2 linked regions of the Lichenibacterium dinghuense genome follow. The protein of the gene in region 1 binds, or shares a complex with, the protein of each later gene. Links are inferred from orthologs where the notes say so. Each region holds a gene or a part of one and is shown in the gene's direction. Other genes may lie near its edges. The genes, in order: accC and accD.

The links.
Region 2: the proteins of accC (region 1) and accD are in contact, whole or in part, in a solved structure (PDB 8UXZ), measured with the Escherichia coli proteins. The link is inferred for Lichenibacterium dinghuense from one-to-one orthologs.

Annotation. Positions count from the first base shown.
Region 1 is NZ_JAJLMN010000001.1:169,088-181,077, forward strand. Bases 9,003-11,990 are described here. They hold accC (acetyl-CoA carboxylase biotin carboxylase subunit), read left to right. Parts: upstream 9,003-9,817; coding sequence 9,818-11,164; downstream 11,165-11,990. Other genes in these bases: L7N97_RS00835 (DsbA family protein), read left to right, coding at 9,003-9,121; accB (acetyl-CoA carboxylase biotin carboxyl carrier protein), read left to right, coding at 9,273-9,809; cynS (cyanase), read left to right, coding at 11,322-11,810; uraH (hydroxyisourate hydrolase), read left to right, coding at 11,885-11,990. Also shown: L7N97_RS00815 (Na+/H+ antiporter), read left to right, coding at 1-36; L7N97_RS00820 (penicillin-binding protein 1A), read right to left, coding at 110-2,545; L7N97_RS00825 (N-acetylmuramoyl-L-alanine amidase), read right to left, coding at 2,775-4,037; L7N97_RS00830 (Rne/Rng family ribonuclease), read left to right, coding at 4,737-8,162; more of L7N97_RS00835, read left to right, coding at 8,315-9,002. UniProt on the Escherichia coli protein: This protein is a component of the acetyl coenzyme A carboxylase complex; first, biotin carboxylase catalyzes the carboxylation of the carrier protein and then the transcarboxylase transfers the carboxyl group to form malonyl-CoA.
Region 2 is NZ_JAJLMN010000001.1:1,997,832-2,006,332, reverse strand. Bases 5,502-8,501 are described here. They hold accD (acetyl-CoA carboxylase, carboxyltransferase subunit beta), read left to right. Parts: upstream 5,502-6,557; coding sequence 6,558-7,445; downstream 7,446-8,501. Other genes in these bases: L7N97_RS09685 (bifunctional folylpolyglutamate synthase/dihydrofolate synthase), read left to right, coding at 7,454-8,501; trpA (tryptophan synthase subunit alpha), read left to right, coding at 5,701-6,561; L7N97_RS09700 (hypothetical protein), read left to right, coding at 5,502-5,704. Outside these bases: L7N97_RS09750 (hypothetical protein), read left to right, coding at 1-209; L7N97_RS09745 (hypothetical protein), read left to right, coding at 383-670; L7N97_RS09740 (hypothetical protein), read left to right, coding at 667-1,149; L7N97_RS09735 (hypothetical protein), read left to right, coding at 1,136-1,495; L7N97_RS09730 (helix-turn-helix transcriptional regulator), read left to right, coding at 1,591-2,340; L7N97_RS09725 (hypothetical protein), read left to right, coding at 2,466-2,675; L7N97_RS09720 (hypothetical protein), read right to left, coding at 2,692-2,943; L7N97_RS09715 (hypothetical protein), read right to left, coding at 3,157-3,351; L7N97_RS09710 (phosphoribosylanthranilate isomerase), read left to right, coding at 3,575-4,240; trpB (tryptophan synthase subunit beta), read left to right, coding at 4,237-5,454; more of L7N97_RS09700, read left to right, coding at 5,483-5,501.

The DNA of each region.
Region 1 (11,990 bases):
CGCCGCGCGCTCGGCGGCGAAGCGCACGGGGGCTGACCAGGATCGGAGGCCATCGGCCCTCCGCGCGATGCGGGACGGCGCCCCGCGGCGGAAGCCGCGGGGCCGAGGGTCAGTAGAGGCCGCCGGTCCCGTCGCTGGCCGCGCGCTCGGCCGGCGCCGAGGGAGCCGAGGCCGTCTCGCCGCGCGGCGCCGCGCGGCCCGCGCTGCCGTCGATCACGGAATAGCTGTCGGGCGGCGCCGTGCCGGGCTTGAAGGCCTCGATGATGGCGTCCTTGCCGCTGGAGCGCATGCCGGTCCGATAGTCCACCTGGATCAGCTTGATGTTCAGCGGCGCGCGGAACGGCACGTCGGGCTTGTCCTTGAGGGCCGCCGCCATGAAGTCGCGGAACACGGGCGCGGCATATTCCGCCGCGAAGGCGGTGGCGCCGAGCGACCGCGGCTGGTCGTAGCCGAGATAGAGGCCCACGGTCAGGTCGGACGAGTAGCCGACGAACCACACGTCCTTGGCGTCGTTGGTGGTGCCGGTCTTGCCCGCGAGGTTGCGGTTCAGCACCTTGATGGCCGAGCCCGTGCCGCGCGTGATGACGCCCTGCAGGATGGAGGTGACCTGGTAGGCCGTCATCGGGTCGATGACCTGCTCGCGCTTGTCGATCAGCTTCGGCTCGGCCTGGTCGTTGAAGGTCTGGGCGTCGCAGCCCTCGCAGGTGCGCTCGTCGTGGCGGTAGATCGTGTCGCCCCAGCGGTCCTGGATGCGGTCGACGAGGGTCGGCTTGATGCGCTTTCCGCCGTTGGCCAGCATCGAATAGGCCGTCACCATGCGCAGCACGGTGGTTTCGCCGGCGCCGAGCGACATGGGCAGGTAGGGCGGCAGCTCGTCGTAGATGCCGAAGCGCTTGGCGTATTCGACGATCAGCGGCATGCCGATGTCCTTGGCGAGGCGGATCGTCATCAGGTTGCGCGAATGCTCGACGCCGTAGCGCAGCGTGTGCGGGCCGGCGGGCGCGTCGTCGTCGTTCTGCGGGCGCCAGGGCTCCTGGCCGGGGCCGCCGGGCAGCTCGATCGGCGCGTCGAGCACGGACGACGACGGCGTGTAGCCGTTGTCGAGCGCCGTCGCGTAGACGAAGGGCTTGAACGACGAGCCGGGCTGGCGCTGCGCCTGCGTGGCGCGGTTGAACTCGGACTGGTCGAAGGAGAAGCCGCCCACCATGGCGAAAACGCGGCCCGTGTAGGGGTCCATGGCGACCAGCGCGCCGGAGATCTCCGGCACCTGCTGCAGGCGCCACTGGCCGGGCTTGCCCTCCGCGGGGGCGACGTAGACCACGTCGCCCGGCGACAGGATCGAGCGGATCGAGCGCTTGCCGGTCCACTTGATGCCGTCGAGCGTCAGCGTGCCGGTGTCGCGGTCCATCACGACCTCGCCGCCCTTGTCCTTGCCGGGCTGCAGCCCGATGCGGACGGCGTTGTCGCTGCCGTCGAGCACGACGGCCAGGCGCCAGGGCTGCACGTCGCTGAGGGCCGGGATCGCGGCCAGCGACGGGCCCCAGTCGCCCGTCAGGTCGATGTGGCGGACGGCGCCGCGGAAGCCGTGCGTCTCGTCGTAGTGGACGAGCCCGTCGACCAGCGCCTTCCGGGCCATGATCTGCATCTTGGGGTCGAGCGTGGTGCGGACCGACAGGCCGCCCTCGTAGAGCTTCTTGTCGCCGTAGCGCTCCAGCAGCTCACGACGAACCTCCTCGGCGAAGTAGCCGGCCGCGTAGGTGTTGGGTGTCAGCACGCGCGGGTTGATGCCGAGCGGCTCCGCCTTGGCCTTCTCGGCTTCGGCCTTGGTGATGTAGCCGTTCTCGGCCATGCGCGAGAGCACGTAGTTGCGGCGGTCGACCGCCGCCTCGCGGTGCAGGAAGGGCTGGTAGTTGTTGGGGCCCTTGGGCAGGCCAGCCAGATAGGCGAGCTCGGCGATCGACAGCTCGTTCACCGATTTGTCGAAGTAGTTCAGCGCCGCCGCGGCGATCCCGTAGTTGCCGAGGCCGAGGTAGATCTCGTTGAGGTAGAGCTCGAGGATCTTCTCCTTCGAGTAGGTCTGCTCGATGCGCAGAGCGAGCAGCGCCTCGCGGATCTTGCGGCTGAAGCTGCGCTCGTTGGTGAGGAAGAAGTTCTTGGCGACCTGCTGGGTGATGGTGGAGGCGCCCTGGGCGCGTTTGTTGCCCTGCACCAGGACGCCGAGCGCGCGCAGGATGCCCTCGGGGTCGACGCCGTTGTGCGTGTAGAAGTTCTTGTCCTCGGCCGAGATGAAGGCCTCCTTCACCAGCGGCGGGATCGCGGCCGAGGGGAGGTACAGGCGGCGCTCGTGGGCGAATTCGGCGAGCAGGCTGCCGTCCCCCGCCTGCACGCGCGTCATCACGGCGGGCTCGTAGTTCTTGAGCTGGGTGTAGTCGGGCAGGTCCTTCTCGAACTTCCACACCGTTCCGGCGGCCACGCAGGCGAGCACGACGAAGACCAGCGCGCCGGTGGCGAACAGAAAGCCGAAGAACCTGGCGACATGCCGCATCGGTGAACGCCTCGCGAGCGAAAGCTCTGAATCAAAGTTGCGGCGGCCGGGCTCGGCCGTCGCCACGGCGGTGGAATACCCGATCGGATGCGGGGAGGCTGCGGCTGTTTTGTGGTCCCAATACGACCGGCGGCGCCCGAGGGGGACGCCGCGGGCGTGCGCGTCGAGCTTCTCCGAGGCCCTGTGGCACCCTTGCCACAATCGGGCCGCGGACCGCGTGGGTCCGGCCTCAGCGCATGGCCGAGGGCGCGGGAGGGGCGGCGGCGACGGGGGCCGCGAAAAAGGCGTCCACCGACGCCGCCACGCCCGCGGCCGCCTTGGCGCGCCAGTCCGGCGACGCGAGCGAGCGGGCGTCCTGGCCGCTCGACAGGTAGCCGAGCTCCAGCAGCACCGACGGCACGTCCGGCGCCTGCAGCACCTTGAAGCCGGCCGAGCGTTCGGGATTGTGGTTCAGCCGCGCGATCTTGGCCCAGTAACCCGTCAGCGTCCTCTGGAAGCGGTGCGAGTCGGCGCGGGTCTCGCGCCGCGTCAGGTCGTCGAGGATGTCGGACACGTCGGCCGCGGCGCGCGGCGCGTCGTCGATCCCGGCGGCCGCGTCGCTCTGGTTCTCGGCCGCGGCGACGCGCGCCGCCTCGGGGTCGCTGGCCCGGTCCGCGGCCGTGTAGACGGTCGCGCCCGCGACGGCCGCATCCTTCAAGGTGTCGGCGTGGACGGAGATGAGCAGCGCGGCTCCGGCGTCGCGCGCGACCCTGACGCGATCGCCGAGCGACACGAAGCGGTCGTCGTGCCGGGTCATCACCACGCGGTAGCGGCCGCCCGCCGACAGCCGGTCCGACAGCGCCAGGGCGAACTGCAGCACCACCTCCTTCTCGACGGCCCCGCCGAGCCCGCCCGCGCCGGGGTCGACGCCGCCGTGCCCGGGGTCGATCACCACCACGGGGCGCGGGTCGGAGGTCGGAGGCGGTGCCGCGGCGGCCGGCTCCGGCGCGGGGCGGCGGACGGCGGCGTGGAAGGCGGCCCGATCGGTCGGCGCCAGCGCGACGGTCAGACGCGACGCGCTGCCGCCCGCGATGCTGGCGACCTCGGCGCGCCGCAGCGCGGCCGGCCCGTCGAGGTCGACGACGACGCGCGAGCGTCCCGGCGCGAAGAGCCCGAACCGGAAGCCGCGGACCAGCCCGACGCCGCCCGCGCCGAGCCGGCCAGCCGCGGGATCCACCTGGAAGTTCACCTCGGGCAGGTCGAGCACCAGCCGGTCGGGCTCCTCCGTCAGGCTGGCCTCGACCGCGACTCCGGCGCTGAGGTCGACGACGAGCCGGGTCTCGTCGCCCGCGACCGACACGCGGGCGTCGACCGCCACCGGCGCGCCGGGGCCGGGGCGCGCGGCGCCGGGGAGCGGGGCCGGATGCCGGGCCGGGGCGGCCGCGGCGGAGGCGAATGCGAGCGCCAGGGCGACCGGGATGCGGGCGGCGCGCCGAGCGAGTCTCGAGTCCATGGCACGCCCCGTCCGCCGCATCCCGCCGCCCGACGGGATCGCGCCCCGCCACGTTACGGGCTGCCTCGCGGATGGTTAAGGATGTCCTTCGCGCCCGCCGCGGATCGTCGCCCGCTGTTGCTCCGCGGCAACGCAGGACCACGAACTTGCCAAAGTGCAGCGCCCGAGGCTATGTTTCGCGTGTCAAGGTCCCGACTCGGGCACGCCTCGCGGCGGCTCGCCTTCCAGGACCGGTTCGGACACCGATGGCCCGGCGTGTCGTGCAGGGGCATTCGCCAGAGGCGATTATCGGTCCGGGCTCGATCGGGCGGCAGATCGAACCTTCGGGCTCGCGTCGGACTTCCTTGGCAACGCGGCCGCGTTCATCGGCCGCGCCGAGAGAGTCGCCATCCATGGTCCGCCCGCTCCGGGGTCGTCACGCTGCCGCATCCTCCGCTCCCCGCGCCGACGAGCGCCGGGGCGGCCGCGGGCCGCGCGCCGGCATCGCCCGGCCCGAAGCGGCTCCGGCGACCTCGGGCGCATCGTCACGCCGAAAGCCGTCCCGGCTCTCGATCCCCCCCTCGGCCCTCTGCGACGCAGCGGCGGGCCACCCTCACCCCATGCGGCGCATCCCGCCCCACGCCCCTCGACTCCCCGGCATGTCGCCTGCGGTCGACCCGTCGTGCCCGCGCGTGCGCCTCCAGGCGAACAGAGTTCCCCATGTCCAACAGCAAGATGCTCATCGACGCCGCACATCCGGAGGAAACCCGGGTCGTGGTGCTCAAAGGTAACCGCGTCGAAGAGTTCGATTTCGAGTCCGCCAGCAAGAAGCAGCTGCGCGGCAACATCTATCTCGCCAAGGTCACCCGCGTCGAACCCTCGCTGCAGGCGGCCTTCGTGGAATACGGCGGCAACCGCCACGGCTTCCTGGCCTTCTCCGAGATCCATCCCGACTATTACCAGATCCCCTTCGCGGACCGTCAGGCCCTGCTGGAGGAGGAGGCGCGCGCCCATCGCGACGAGGACGACGAGCCGCGCGAAGCCCGCGGCGGCGAGGGCCGGGTCGACCGCGGCGGCCGGCGCGGCGGCGACGGCCGCTCTAACGGCGGCGGGCGCGGCGAGAACCGCACCGACCGGGACAGCAACGGCGGCGAAGGCCGGTCGGAGCGCAACGCCCGCGGCGAAGGCCGCGACGGGCGGGGCGGCCGCGACGGGCGGGGCGAGCGCGGCCAGCGCCGCAGCCGCCGCCATCGCCGCGACAACGCCCCCGCCACGGCGCTCGAGCGCCGCGACGCCGTCGACGAGAGCATCTCGGAGCCGGCCTTCGAGGTCGAGGACGTCCTCACCGCGGTCGAGGTCGATGCCGCCGCCGCGGTGGCGGTCGAGGCCGCCGAAGGCGGCGTGACCGAGGGTTCCGTCGGCGCCGAGGCGACCGGATCGGACGAGACCGTCGGCACGGTCGCGGAGGCTGCCTCGCAGGACATGGGCGCGCAGGCCGCGGGCGATGCGGCCCCGGTCTCGGACGCCGCCGCGTCCGAGACCACGACCGGCGACGACGCTGTCGAGGCCGCCCAGGGCGAGCCGACCGCGGCCGTCGAGGCGGTTCAGCCGCATGAGGCGGCCGTCGAGGCAGCCGCTGTCGAGCCCGCGCAGGGCGAGCCGGCGTCGGCCGACGCCCAGCAGGCCGAGGTGACGGCTGCGGCCGAGCAGAGCTCCGTCCTCGCGTCGCACGCCGACGACGCCCTCGAGGTCGTCCAGCATGGAGACGATGCCCACGGTGAAGGGGCAGCATCGGCGCAGGCCGCCGCCGAGTCCGCCGCGACGGAGGCGCGCGACGTCCCGGCCGTCGAGGACGAGCCCGCCGGCGCCGAACACGCCGCCGAGGCCGACACGGCCGAGCACGAGGAGGAGCACGTCGAGCAGATCGGCGGCGACGCGCTGTCCGACGTCGCGCCCCGCCCCGTGCGGCTGCGCCGCCACTACAAGATCCAGGAGGTCATCAAGCGCCGCCAGATCCTGCTGATCCAGGTCGTCAAGGAGGAGCGCGGCAACAAGGGCGCCGCCCTCACCACCTACCTGTCGCTGGCCGGCCGCTACTCGGTGCTGATGCCCAACACCGCCAAGGGCGGCGGCATCTCGCGCAAGATCACCGACGGCGAGGACCGCAAGCGCCTCAAGGCCATCGCGAACGAGCTCGACGTGCCGGAGGGCATGGGCGTGATCCTGCGCACGGCGGGCGCGTCGCGCTCGCCGATCGAGGTCAAGCGCGACTTCGAATACCTGCTGCGCATGTGGGAGTCCGTGCGCGAGCTGACGCTGAAGTCGTCGGCGCCGACGCTGGTCTACGAGGAAGGCTCGCTCATCAAGCGCTCCATCCGCGACCTCTACTCGAAGGACGTCGAGGAGATCGTGGTGTCGGGCGAGGCGGGCTTCACCGAAGCGCGCGACTTCATGCGGATGCTGATGCCCGGCAACGTCAAGAGCGTGCTGGAGTACCGCGACCCGTCGCCGATCTTCGCCAAGTCGGGCGTGGAAGCGCAGCTCGACGCGATGTTCTCGTCCCACGTCACGCTGAAGTCGGGCGGCTACCTCGTCATCAACCAGACCGAGGCGCTGGTCGCCATCGACGTGAACTCGGGCCGCTCGACGCGCGAGCACAACATCGAGGACACGGCGCTCCGCACCAACATGGAAGCCGCCGACGAGGTGGCTCGTCAGCTCCGCCTGCGCGACCTCGCCGGCCTGATCGTCGTCGACTTCATCGACATGGAGGAGGGCCGCAACAACCGGGCGGTGGAGCGCCGCATCAAGGAGGCGCTGAAGAACGACCGCGCCCGCATCCAGATCGGCCGCATCTCGCATTTCGGCCTCCTGGAGATGTCGCGCCAGCGCATCCGCACCGGCGTGCTGGAAGGCTCCACCGTGGTGTGCCCGCACTGCGCCGGCACAGGCACGGTCCGCTCCACCGCGTCGATCGCGCTGCACGTCCTGCGCCTCGTCGAGGACGCGCTCATCAAGGACGCCGCCTATGACCTCGTGGTGCGCAGCCGCGGCGAGGTGGCGCTCTACATGCTCAATCAGAAGCGCGCCAAGCTCGTCGAGCTGGAGCAGCGCTTCGGCGTCACGATCTCGGTCGAGGGCGACCCGTCGCTGACCGGCACCGTCTACCACGCCATCGAGCGCGGCGACCTCGCCACCCCGGCCGAGGCGCCGATGCCCCGGCAGGACCTCGTGCGCGTCGATTCGATCGCGCCGGTGTTCGAGCCCGAGATCGAGGAGGTCGCCGAGGCGGCCGACGAGGGCGAGGCGGAGGGCGCGGACGAGGCCGTCGAGGCCACCGGCGGTGAGACCGGCGAGGGTGGCGAGCGCCGCCGCAAGCGCCGCCGCCGGCGCCGCGGGCGCGACCGGGACGGCGCGGGCGAGACCTCGGCCGACGCTCCCGCATCCACCGACGAGGCCCAGGACGGCGCGGCGGAGTTCGGCGGCGACGCGACGGTGGAACCGCTGCCCGTGATCGGCTTCTCGGCCGAGCCCAGCGGGGCGGACGAGGTCGGCACGGACGCGGTCGCGGCCGCGGACATCGACGCGGCCGAGCCGGTCGAGACGTCGTTCGACGGGGCGGAGGCTGGCGCGGCGCCCGCGGACGAGCCGGTGGAGGCCGCCGTCGCAGCTCCCGTCACCGCTTCGGCACCGATCGAGGACGTCGGCGCGCCGGCGGACGCCGAGCCGGCCGCCGAAGAGGCTCCGAAGCGCCGTCGCTCCCGCCGGACCGCCGTCCGCGCCGACGACGAGGCGGCCCCGGCCGCCGACGGCGATGCGGCCGACGCCCCGTCCGACGAGGCGCCGAAGCGACGCCGCCGCCCCGCCCGCGCCCGCGCCGCCGAGACCGGAACGGCCGACGCGGTCGAGGCGGCGCCCGCCGCTGACGCGTCGAGCGAGCCGGAGCCGGCCGGAGCCGATCGCGGCGCGGTGGTCGAGGCGGTGACGCCCCCGGCGGCCGGGGCTGCCCCGTCCGCCGCGGCAGAACCGACGGCCGACACGGCTGCGGAGCCCGCCGAAGCGCCGGCTGTCGCCGCCGAGCCGCAGCCCGAGCGCCCGAAGCGCTCCGGCTGGTGGCAGCGCGCCAAGACGTCGTTCGGCTCGTGACGCCGGCGTCCGCGCGGGGAGGGCATCCCCCGCGCGGACGGCCCGTCGCAGCGGCTCGCGGCCCCGCGAGCCTTGGAATGGCCGCATCGGCGCCGCATGAACACCGCGACGCTTCCGGGCCGCGGGCCCGCGCGGCACGTGAAGGGACCACGATGAATCAAGGTCGAGGCCGGTCCATCCCGGCGATCCGCTCCGCATTGGCCGGGCTGGGGCTGCTGGCCGCTGGCCTCTGCGGGACGCAGCCGACGCCGGCGACGGCCGCCGAGTTCACCGCGGCCCAGAAGTCCGAGATGGGCGGCGTGATCCGCGACTACCTCCTGCAGAACCCCGAGGTGCTGCAGGACGCCATGGCGGAGCTCGAGCGCCGCCAGAAGGTGCAGGAGGAGGCCAAGCGGTCCGAAGTGGTCGACCGCAACGCCGGGCCGCTGTTCAACAGCGCCGGGGACGCCGTGCTCGGCAACCCGAAGGGGCGCGTCACGCTCGTCGAGTTCTTCGACTACAACTGCGGCTACTGCAAGCGCTCGCTCGACGACATCGCCAGGCTGATGAAGGCCGAGCCGGACATGAAGCTCGTGCTGAAGGACTTCCCCGTGCTCGGGCCGGGTTCGGTCGAGGCCGCCTACGTGGCCGCCGCGGTGCGCAACCAGTTCAAGGGCGAGCAGTTCTGGCAGTACCACCAGAAGCTGCTCGGCGGCCAGCACGGCCCCGTCGGCAAGGCCCAGGCGCTCGCGGTCGCCAAGGACATGGGCGCCAACATGGACCAGCTCCAGAGGGACGCGGCCAGCCCCGAGATCAAGGCGTCCATCCAGGGCACGATGCAGCTCGCCGACGCCCTGGCGCTCACGGGCACGCCGTCCTTCGTGGTCGGCCACGACGTCGTCGTGGGCGCGGTCGGCTTCGACGAGCTGAAGGGCCACGTCGACAACGTGCTGAAATGCGGCAAGGCCGCCTGCTCCTGACGCCGACCGCTCCGCATGGATTGGCGTTGAAGCGGATCATTCTCTATGAGGGCGTGACGCGCGCGCCGTGCGGCGCCCTCCCTCCCCCATCGTCGGCCTCGACCGCCCCCGCCGGCGGCCGGCCGGCCCCCATCAGAAGACCTCGATGCCCATGATCCGAAACGGCCTGCGGACGCGCCCCAAGGGGACCAAACCGACGCCCGCCGGCACCGGCCCGACCGCCATCGACTCCGACCTCGTCCGCACGCTGGCGACCCTCTTGTCGGAGAGCGACCTCGCCGAGATGGAGATCGAGAAGGGCGACCTGCGCATCAAGCTCGTGCGCCACACCGCCGTCTCCTACGCGCCCCTCCCGGCGCCCGCCATGGCCGCGCCCGTGGTGGTCTCCGCGCCGTCGGCCGCGCCCGCCGCCGCATACCAGGCCCCGGCCGCCGCCGACGCTCCCGCGGACCACCCCGGCGCGGTGAAGTCGCCGATGGTCGGCACCGTGTACCGCCGCGCCAGCCCGGAGGCGAAGCCCTTCGTGGAGGTCGGCAGCACGGTGAAGGCCGGCGAGAAGATCCTGCTCGTCGAGGCCATGAAGACCTTCAACGAGATCGTGGCGCCCCGCGCCGGCACCGTCTCGTCCGTGCTGGTCGAGGACGGCCAACCTGTCGAATACGGGCAGCCGCTGCTCGTGATCGAGTGACGCGGCCCATGTTCGACAAGATCCTCATCGCCAACCGCGGCGAGATCGCGCTCCGCGTGCTGCGCGCCGCGAAAGAGCTCGGCATCGCCACCGTGGCGGTCCATTCCACGGCCGACGCCGATGCCATGCACGTGCGCCTCGCCGACGAGAGCGTGTGCATCGGGCCGCCGCCGGCGCGCGACAGCTATCTCAACATCCCGGCGCTGCTGTCCGCCTGCGAGATCACCGGCGCCGACGCCATCCATCCCGGCTACGGCTTCCTCAGCGAGAACGCCCGCTTCGCCGAGATCCTGGAAGACCACGACATCGCCTTCATCGGCCCCAAGGCCGAGCACATCCGCACCATGGGCGACAAGATCGAGGCGAAGCGCACGGCGCGCGCGCTCGGCATCCCCTGCGTGCCCGGCTCGGAGGGCGGCATCACCGACGACGGCGAGGCGGCCCGCGTCGCGGCCGAGATCGGCTTCCCGGTCATCATCAAAGCGGCGGCGGGCGGCGGCGGGCGCGGCATGAAGGTGGCCCGCACCGAGGCCGACCTGTCCGACGCGCTCGGAACCGCGCGCTCGGAGGCCAAGGCGGCCTTCGGCGACGACGCGGTCTACATCGAGAAATACCTCGAGAAGCCGCGCCACATCGAGATCCAGGTGCTCGGCGACGGCCGGGGCAACGCCATCCACCTCGGCGAGCGCGACTGCTCGCTCCAGCGCCGGCACCAGAAGGTGTGGGAGGAGGGTCCCTCCCCGGCGCTCAACGCCGAGCAGCGCGCCGCCATCGGCGAGACCTGCGCGGCGGCGATGCGCAAGCTCGGCTACCGCGGCGTCGGCACGATCGAGTTCCTGTACGAGGACGGGCAGTTCTACTTCATCGAGATGAACACCCGCATCCAGGTCGAACATCCCGTGACCGAGATGATCACCGGGATCGACCTCGTGAACGAGCAGATCCGCATCGCCGCCGGCTCGCCGCTGACGCTGAGCCAGGCCGACGTGAAGCTCGACGGCCACGCCATCGAGTGCCGGGTCAACGCCGAGCACGCCCAGACCTTCCGGCCCTCGCCGGGGCGCATCAGCTACTACCACCCGCCGGGCGGGCTCGGGGTGCGGGTCGATTCGGCCGCCTATCAGGGCTACACGATCCCGCCGAACTACGATTCGCTCGTCGGCAAGCTGATCGTGCACGGCCGCACCCGCACCGAGGCGCTGATGCGCCTGCGGCGCTCGCTCGACGAGTTCATCGTGGACGGCATCGACACCACCCTGCCCCTCTTCCGCACACTGGTGCGCAACACCGACATCCAGAACGGCGCCTACGACATCCACTGGCTGGAGCACTTCCTCGCCGACCAGACCGGCTGACCGGTCGGCCCCGCACGGGCTGTGGACGGCGGGGCGGTGACCCCGCGCGGCCGCTGACGCGCCGCCCCGGTGCGTGGCATGAGTTTCGCTCGCCGCGACGACGCGGCCGCTCCGGGCCACCGCCGGAGGCCGGTGCCGCCGCGAAGGGGAGACACCTGTGAAGCGCGAAGACCTGACCGAGAAGCTGCTCGACATCAAGCGTGAGAAGGGTTGGACCTGGAAGCACATCCAGGACGAGATCGGCGGGCTGTCGCCCATCCTGATCACCGCGGCCTGCATGGGCCAGATGAAGCTGCCCAAGGCGCAGGCCCGCAAGGCCGCCGAGCTGTTCGGCCTCAGCCAGTCCGAGGAGCGCATGCTGAACGAGCCGCCCTACCGCGGCTCGATCCCGTCCATGCCGCCGACCGACCCGCTGATCTACCGCCTCTACGAGCTGGTGATGGTCTACGGCACGACCTTCAAGGAGCTGATCCAGGAGGAGTTCGGCGACGGCATCATGTCGGCGATCGACTTCAACATGACGATGGAGCGCGAGCCCAACAACAAGGGCGACCGGGTGAAGCTCGGCATGTCGGGCAAGTTCCTGCCCTATAAATATTACGGCAACGAGGACGGCGTGCCGGACTACGGGTTCAAGGAGCCCTGACGGTCGGGCCGGGGCGAAGCGGCTCGCCGGCCGCCGCCCCGGCCTCCATCCTCGCCGCGGAGGGCGCTCAGACGATGGGACGATTGTCGACGCATGTGCTCGATACGGCGCGCGGCCGCCCGGCGGCGGGCGTTCCCGTGACGCTCGACAGGATCGCGGCCGACGGCGCCCGCAGCCGCG
Region 2 (8,501 bases), 1.8 Mb from region 1 along the record:
AGATCCGCGCCGCTATCCGAGCCCACGTGCCCGACGCGATCCGCGAGCTCGCCCGCCTCGCCCGCGAGGCGACGAGCGAGCAGGCGCGGGTGTCCGCCATCAACGCCCTGATCGACCGCGGCTACGGCGACCTGAAGCACCTCGCCGAGGCCGACGAGGGCGTGTCCGGCATCACCGTCCGCTTCGTGACGCCGCCCGGCGAGGCCTGATCGCACCCGCCCTTCTCCCGCGAGCGGGAGAAGGTGCCCTCACGACGTGAGGGCGGATGAGGGGAAGCCCCGCGCTCCCCGCCCCTGAAAGTCCCCCGAGCCGACCGCCCCTTGCCGCTCGCCCGAGCCGCGGGCCGCCGCCGCGCGCCTTCCTCCCCCATCCCGAGGTTCGCATGACGTTCTCGTTCGGCGCGGGCGTGCGCGATAGCCTGTCCAACTTCGCGGCCTCGCTCGGCACGGGCCGCGACAAGGCTGCCCACGACGCCTTCACGGTCTTCGAACTCGGCCGCGCCCAGATCGAGGCGATGTACCGTGGCGACTGGCTGGCCCGGAAGGTCGTCGACATCGTGCCTTACTGGCTCGGCAGTTCCAGGGGATCGTCGGACCGGGCCGACCAGATCACCGCGATGCTGCACCAGACCCTCAGCGGCTCCGCCCGCGCCGGCCGGGCGCGGGCGTGAGCGCGCCGTCGCACGTCGATCCGGCGGCCGGCGGGCGGGCGGAGCGGCCGCCGTGCCGCGTGGGCCGGCCGACCGTGGCGGGGTGCCGCGACACGGAATGGCTGTCGGCCGTCATCATGTGCCTGTGGGCGCTGGTGCTGGCCCTGCCGGGCGACAGCCTCGCCGGCCCGTCCTTCTCGGCCTTCCACCGGCTGGGGCTGACCGAAACCTTCTGGTCCTGCGCGTTCGGGGCGACGGGCGGGGTGCGGCTGGCGGCGCTCTACATCAACGGCCGCTCGCCCCGCACCCCCTATGCCCGCATGCTGGGCGCCTTCCTCGGCTTCCTGAGCTGGGGGCAGGTGGGCTTCCTGGTCTACGAGGGCACGATGCAGGGACTGGGCGTGATCTCGCCCGGCGTGGCGGTCTACGGCGTGCTCAGCGCGATGGAACTCCGGTCCCTCTATCGAGCGAGCTACGATGCCCGATATGTCAGCCGCTGACCTCGCCGCCATCGCGGGCACGTTCCTGGCGGCCATCATCTCGGGCCTCGGCCTGCGCCGCGGCGAGGCCGAGAAGAAGGGACTGCCCGCCCCCGACCCCGGCCTGTCGGCCGGCGTCTTCGTCGGCCTGGAAGCCGAAACGCAGCGTGCCCTGCTCGAAGAGTTGCGCGACATCCATGCCGACCTGGTCGGCTGGCGCCGGCAGGACGAGACTGAGCGACGGGCCGACAAGGACCGCTCCGTCGTCGAGCGGTTCGAGCTGGTCGAGAGCAACCAGGCCAAGATCCTCGGCCTGTTGGGCAAGATCACCGACCGCGGGGACCAGGACCACCATCGCGAGCGCTGACGGCCGCACGGCGCGCCGGCCGTTGTGACGGGCCGCCGGACCCGCTATTTTCGCGGGACCCGGACGGGAGGTGCTCCGCTGGCGGAAGGGGGAACATGTCCCAGAGCGAGGCCGAGCGACGCGAGCGCTTCCTCGCGGCGCTGGCCTCGATCGAGGCGGCGACCGACCTTCCCGACGTCAAACGCGCCATGGACGGGCTGATCGAGCCCTACGGCCTGAGGCACGCCGTGCTGTTCGCCGTGGGCCGGGCCGGCGTCGCCGACGGGCGGGACACGATCCTCTTCACCTACCCGACCCACTGGGTCGAGCGCTACATCCAGTCCCGCTACCACGCCATCGACCCCGTGATGCGGGTCGGCATGCGGAGCATCGTCCCGGTCGACTGGGCGACGCTCGACAGGTCGGCGCCCGTGGTGCGCCGCTTCTTCGACGAAGCCGGGGAAGCCGGCGTCGGCCGCCAAGGCCTCGCCCTGCCGAGCCGCGGGCCGGGCGGGGCCCAGGCCCTGTTCAACGTCACGTGCGACGCGTCGGACCGGGACTGGTCGATGCTGCGCCACGACCTCGTGCGGGACATGGGCATCGTCGCCAGCCACCTCCATGCCAAGTTGCTGGAGATCGGGGCCGCCGCGCCGCCGGGCGCCGCCGTCCCGCGCTTGTCCGTCCGCGAGCGTGAAACCCTGCAATGGGCCGCGGCCGGCAGGACCATCGACCAGACGGCGGACATCCTCGGCCTGTCGTCCAGCGCCGTGCGCACCTACCTCGACGCGGCCCGCCGCAAGCTGAACTGCCTGACCAAGCCGCAGGCCGTGGCGGTCGCGATGAGGCGCGGGCTGATCGAGGGCTGAGGGGGCCCTCGGGCCGCCCGGCCGGGTCCCGCGCCACCGCAATTTTGTCAGGCTGTTCGGCGCCGGCGCGACGCGGCATGATGGCCCGGACGGCGGCGCGCGGCGCAGCGCTCGGGAGGGCCGGCATGGCGGGGGATCGCGGCGACGAGTTGCGGGCTTTGAGGACGGTGATCGAGCTGTGCCGGGCCCAGGCGATCGCCCTCGACATGCCGGGCCTCGAGCACATCCTGAGCCGGGCCGAATCGTCGTTAGCCTCCCACCTGGCGGCGCCGCCGCCGCAGATCCCGCGCGGACGGGCGTTGTCTGTCCCGCGCGGCCGCATTGTGCGGCATTGAAGCGCGGAGGCCGGCGTCAGCCCGCCCGGTAGCTCCACACCACCTCGGCGTCGTCGACGTCGCCGGCCGCACCGGCGTCGCGCAGGGCGGCGACGGCGAGGCGGCGCAGCCGCCCGCGCTCCTCGGACTGCTTGTGCCGTGCCGGGATCGAGGTCGGTGCCTTCACCAGATACTGCAACGGCGAGCCCACGGCCGCCAGCGTGAGCGTCTCGCCGTCGTAGGCGCAATCGATCCAGGCGCCCTTCAGCGGCAGGCGGGCTCGGGTCATGCTGTGGGGTCCCTGTCAGATCGGGGGGCGCGGAGGCGTCACGGCCTTCTGCCGCGCGCCTCCACCCCGCGGCAAGCCCGGCGCCGGTCTCATTCCGCGACACGCGGTGCGGCGCGGCCGCGATGAACTGTTCACCATCCCCGGGCATTGTCTCGGCGACCCAACGACCACCTCGAACCCGCCGGTCCCCGACCGGCGGGCTTTTTTTCGTCTTCAGAACGTCTTGGGCGCGCCCGGGATCTCGGTCGGCGTGCTCGCGGGCACGCCGACGCCGGGCGACGGGGCGGGATCGACGACGTCCGGGCCCGGCTGCGGGATGCCGATCGGCTCGCCCGGCGCCTGCTCGGGCGGGGCCGGCGTCTCCGCCGGGGTGGGGAAGGGGTCGCCCGGTCCGGGATCTGTCGGCATGGTGTGCTCCTCCGCGCGCGGCCGCCCGCCGGCCCCGCTCCGCGCGTCAACGCCGTCACGGCGCGGAGGTCGCGACGGCGGAGAAATCGCTGCGGGGTCCGGCGCGGCCCCGGCCCCCGCGGGGTCGCCCGCCGCTGCCGGGCCTTTTTTTGTGCGCGCCGCTGCGCGATAAGCCCCGCGACCCGCCGTGCGCCCGTCGCGCCCGGCTGCTCCGAGGACATCCGTGGCACCCCTGATCAAGATCTGCGGCCTGTCGACCGAGGACACGCTCGACGCGGCGCTCGACGCCGGCGCCGGCCGCGTCGGGCTCGTGTTCTTCCCGCGCTCGCCGCGCCACCTGGCGATCCGCCGCGCCGCGGCCCTCGCGGCCCGCGCGCGGGGCCGGGCCGCCGTGGTCGCCCTGACGGTCGACGCCGACGACGGCACGCTCGACGAGATCGTGGCGGCCGTCGGCCCCGACATGCTGCAGCTCCACGGCCGCGAAACGTCGGAGCGGGTGGCGGGCGTCAGGGCGCGCTTCGGCCGCCCCGTGGTCAAGGTGCTCGGCGTCTCGGAGGCGTCGGACGTGTCGCAGGCCCCGGCCTGGGCCGAGGTGGCGGACGAGGTCATGTTCGACGCCAAGCCGCCGAAGGGCGCCACGCGGCCGGGCGGCAACGGCGTCGCCTTCGACTGGTCGCTGCTGGCCGGCCTTGACCTCCCCGTCCCCTTCATGCTGTCAGGGGGACTCGGGCCCCACAACGTGGGCGAGGCGCTCCGCGCGACGCGGGCCCCGGCGGTCGACGTGTCGTCGGGTGTCGAGACCGCCCCCGGCGTCAAGTCGCCCGAGCTCATCGCGGCCTTCGTCAGGGCCGCCCGCGGCACCCCGCCGGACGAGGACCTTTCGCCGTGAACGAGCAGAGCCTGCCGAACTCCTTCCGCCAGGGCCCGGACGCCCGGGGCCACTTCGGCAACTACGGCGGCCGCTTCGTCGCCGAAACGCTGATGCCGCTGATCCTCGACCTCGAGCGCGCCTACGAGGAGGCCCGCGCCGACCCCGCCTTCGCGGCCGAGATCGCAAGCCTGCACACCCACTACGTCGGCCGCCCGTCGCCGCTCTACTTCGCCGAGCGGCTGACCGAGCACTGCGGCGGCGCCAAGATCTACTTCAAGCGCGACGAGCTGAACCACACCGGCGCGCACAAGATCAACAACGTGCTGGGCCAGATCCTGCTGGCGAAGCGCATGGGCAAGACCCGCATCATCGCCGAGACCGGCGCGGGCCAGCACGGCGTCGCCACCGCCACGGCCTGCGCGCGCTTCGGCCTGCCCTGCGTGGTCTACATGGGCGCGGTGGACGTCGAGCGGCAGAAGCCCAACGTGTTCCGCATGAAGATGCTGGGCGCCGAGGTCGTGCCCGTGCAGTCGGGCGCCCGCACCCTCAAGGATGCGATGAACGAGGCCCTGCGCGACTGGGTCACCAACGTCGCCGACACCTTCTACTGCATCGGCACGGCCGCCGGCCCGCACCCCTATCCGGCCATGGTGCGCGACTTCCAGTCGATCATCGGCACCGAGACCCGCGCCCAGATGCAGGAGCGCGAGGGCCGGCTGCCGGACTCGCTCGTCGCCTGCATCGGCGGCGGCTCCAACGCCATCGGCCTGTTCCACCCCTTCCTCGACGACCCGGGCATCGAGATCTTCGGCGTCGAGGCGGCCGGCCACGGGCTCGACACCAAGGCCCACGCGGCCTCGCTGGCGGGCGGCCGGCCCGGCGTGCTGCACGGCAACCGCACCTACCTCCTGATGGACGACGACGGCCAGATCGAGGAGGGCCACTCCATCTCGGCCGGCCTCGACTATCCCGGCATCGGCCCCGAGCACGCCTGGCTGAAGGACGTGGGCCGCGTCACCTACCTGTCCGCGACCGACAAGGGCGCGCTCGACGCCTTCCAGCTCTGCTGCAAGCTCGAAGGCATCATCCCGGCGCTGGAGCCCGCCCACGCGCTCGCCGCCGTGCTGGAGCTTGCGCCCAAGCGCCCCCGCGATCACCTGATGGTGATGAACATGTGCGGCCGCGGCGACAAGGACATCTTCACCGTCGCCGACCACCTCGGCGGGATGTGATCCCATGACGGCGGAGACCGAGAACCTCGTGCTGGAGCTGCTCCGCGGCATGCGGGCGGACATGGCAGCGATGGACAAGCGTTTTGATGGCATCGACGCGCGCCTCGACGGCATCGATGCGCGGCTCGACGCGATGGAGACCCAGCTCGAAGGACTGCGATACGTCGTCGTCGCTTCCGTCGACTCGCTCGTCACCGACATGAAGCATCACGAGCCCCGCATCGCCGCCCTCGAAGGAGCCCGCGCTTGACCGCCCGCATGAAGGCCCGCTTCGCCGACCTCGCCCGACAGAACCGCGCCGGCCTCGTCACCTTCATCACGGCGGGCGACCCCGACGACCGCACCTCCGCGGCGGTGCTGCGCGCGCTGCCCGAGGCCGGCGCCGACGTGATCGAGCTCGGCATGCCCTTCACCGACCCCATGGCGGACGGCCCCACCATCCAGGCCGCCGCGCTGCGGGCGCTCAAGTCCGGCCATCGCCTGTCGAAGACGCTCGACATGGTGCGCGACTTCCGCGCCCACGACGACGCGACCCCGATCGTGCTGATGGGCTACTACAACCCCATCTACATCTACGGCGTCGACCGCTTCCTCGACGACGCGAAGGCGGCCGGCGTCGACGGCCTCATCGTGGTCGACCTGCCGCCCGAGGAGGACCGCGAGCTCTGCGTGCCGGCGCTGGAGGCGGGGCTCAACTTCATCCGCCTCGCCACCCCCACCACCGACGACGCGCGCCTGCCCGCCGTGCTGAAGAACACGAGCGGCTTCGTGTACTACGTGTCGGTCACCGGCATCACGGGGGCGGCCATCCCGGACTACAGCCGCGTCGGCCAGGCGGTGCGGCGCATCAAGGGCCACACGGACCTCCCCGTGGCGGTGGGCTTCGGCGTGAAGACGCCGGAGGCCGCCGCCGAGGTCGCGGCCCACGCCGACGCGGTGGTGGTCGGCACGGCGCTCATCGACGTGCTGGCCCGCACGCTCGACGGCGGCCACGCCACGGCCGCCACGGTGCCGGCCGTGCGGGCCTTCGTCGAGGGCCTGGCGCGCGGGGCCCGCTCGGCCAAGCGCGTTCCGACCGACCTGCCGGCCGAGGAGAGCCGCCCGTGAGCTGGATCAACAACGTCGTCCCGCCCAAGATCCGCTCCTTCCTCACCACCAAGAAGGACACGCCCGAGAACCTGTGGGTGAAGTGCCCGGATTCCGGGCAGCTCGTCTTCCACAAGGACCTCGAGAACAACCTGTTCGTGGTGCCGGGCTCCGAGTTCCACATGAAGATGGACGCGAAGACCCGCCTCGCGACCACCTTCGACGACGGCCGCTGGGAGGAGATCCCCGTCGCCGAGGTTTTGGCCGACCCGCTGCGCTTTCGCGCCGAGAAGCGCTACGCCGACAAGCTGAAGGAGGAGCGCACCAGCACCGGCCTCGGCGATGCCGTGAAGCTCGGCGTCGGCAAGCTCGGCGGCCGCGACGCCGTGGTGGCGGTGCAGACCTTCGATTTCTTCGCCGGCACGCTCGGCATGGCGGCGGGCGAGGCCATCGTGACCGGCGCCGAGCGGGCGCTGAAGCTCGGCGCGCCCTTCATCCTCTACGCGGCCTCGGGCGGGGCCCGCATGCAGGAGGGCGTGTTCTCGCTGATGCAGATGCCGCGCACCACGGTCGCGGTGAACCGCCTGAAGCGCGCCGGCCTGCCCTACATCGTCGTGCTGACCAACCCGACGACGGGCGGCGTCACCGCCTCCTATGCCATGCTGGGCGACGTGCACATCGCCGAGCCGGGCGCGCTGATCTGCTTCGCCGGGCCGCGCGTCATCGAGCAGACGGTGCGCGAGAAGCTGCCCGAGGGGTTCCAGCGCGCCGAATACCTGCAGGAACACGGCATGGTCGACATGGTGGTGCACCGCCGCGACATGCGCGCCACCCTGGCGCGGCTCTGCGGCCTGCTGATGGACCGGCGCCCCGCCGCGGCGGCGCTGCCCGCCGCGGCGGAGTAGTCCCCGGCATGGGAGCCATGGCGGGCGGGCCCGCCGGCGCCGCGGACGCGCTGGTCGCCCGCTTCCTGCCGCTCCACCCGAAGCGCATCGACCTGTCGCTCGGCCGCATCGAGCGGCTGCTCGCCGGCCTCGGCCACCCCGAGCGGCGGCTCCCGCCGGTGATCCACGTCGCCGGCACCAACGGCAAGGGCTCCACCGTCGCCTTCATGCGCGCGGTCCTGGAGGCCGCGGGCCGCCGCGTCCACGTCTACACCTCGCCCCACCTCGTGCGCTTTCACGAGCGGATCAGGCTCGCCGGCCGGCTCGTGTCAGACGAGGTCCTGGCCGAGGCCTTCGCGCGGTGCGAGGCCGTCAACGCCGGACAGGGCATCAGCGTCTTCGAGATCACCACGGCGGCGGCGCTGCTGCTCTTCGCCGAGCATACCGCGGACGCGCTGCTGCTGGAGGTCGGGCTCGGCGGCCGCTACGACGCCACCAACGTCGTGCCGCGCCCCCTCGCCACCGTGATCACCCCCGTGTCGATGGACCACCGCGAGTTCCTGGGCGCCACCGTGGCGGCCATCGCGGGCGAGAAGGCCGGCATCCTCAAGCGCGGCGTGCCGGCGGTCGTCGCCGAACAGTGCGACGAGGCCCGCGCCGTGATCGAGCGCGAGGCCGCCCGCGTCGGCGCGCCCGCGGTCTTCGCGGGCCAGGACTTCTCGGCCGGGGAGGAGCGCGGGCGCCTCGTCTACCAGGACGGCCAAGGCCTCCTCGACCTGCCGCTGCCGCGCCTCGCCGGTCGCCACCAGCACGGCAACGCCGCCGCCGCCGTCGCGGCGCTGCGCGCGGCCTTCCCGGACCTGCCGGCCTCGGCCTACGAGGCCGGCCTGTCCCGGGCCGAATGGCCGGCGCGGCTGCAGCCGCTGAAGCGCGGCCCGCTGCCGGCGCTGCTGCCCGCGGGTTCGGAGCTGTGGCTCGACGGCGGCCACAACGCCGCGGGCGGCCGCATCCTCGCCGAAGCCCTGGCCGAGATGGAGGAGCGCCAGGCCCGTCCGCTCCTGCTGGTCTGCGGCATGC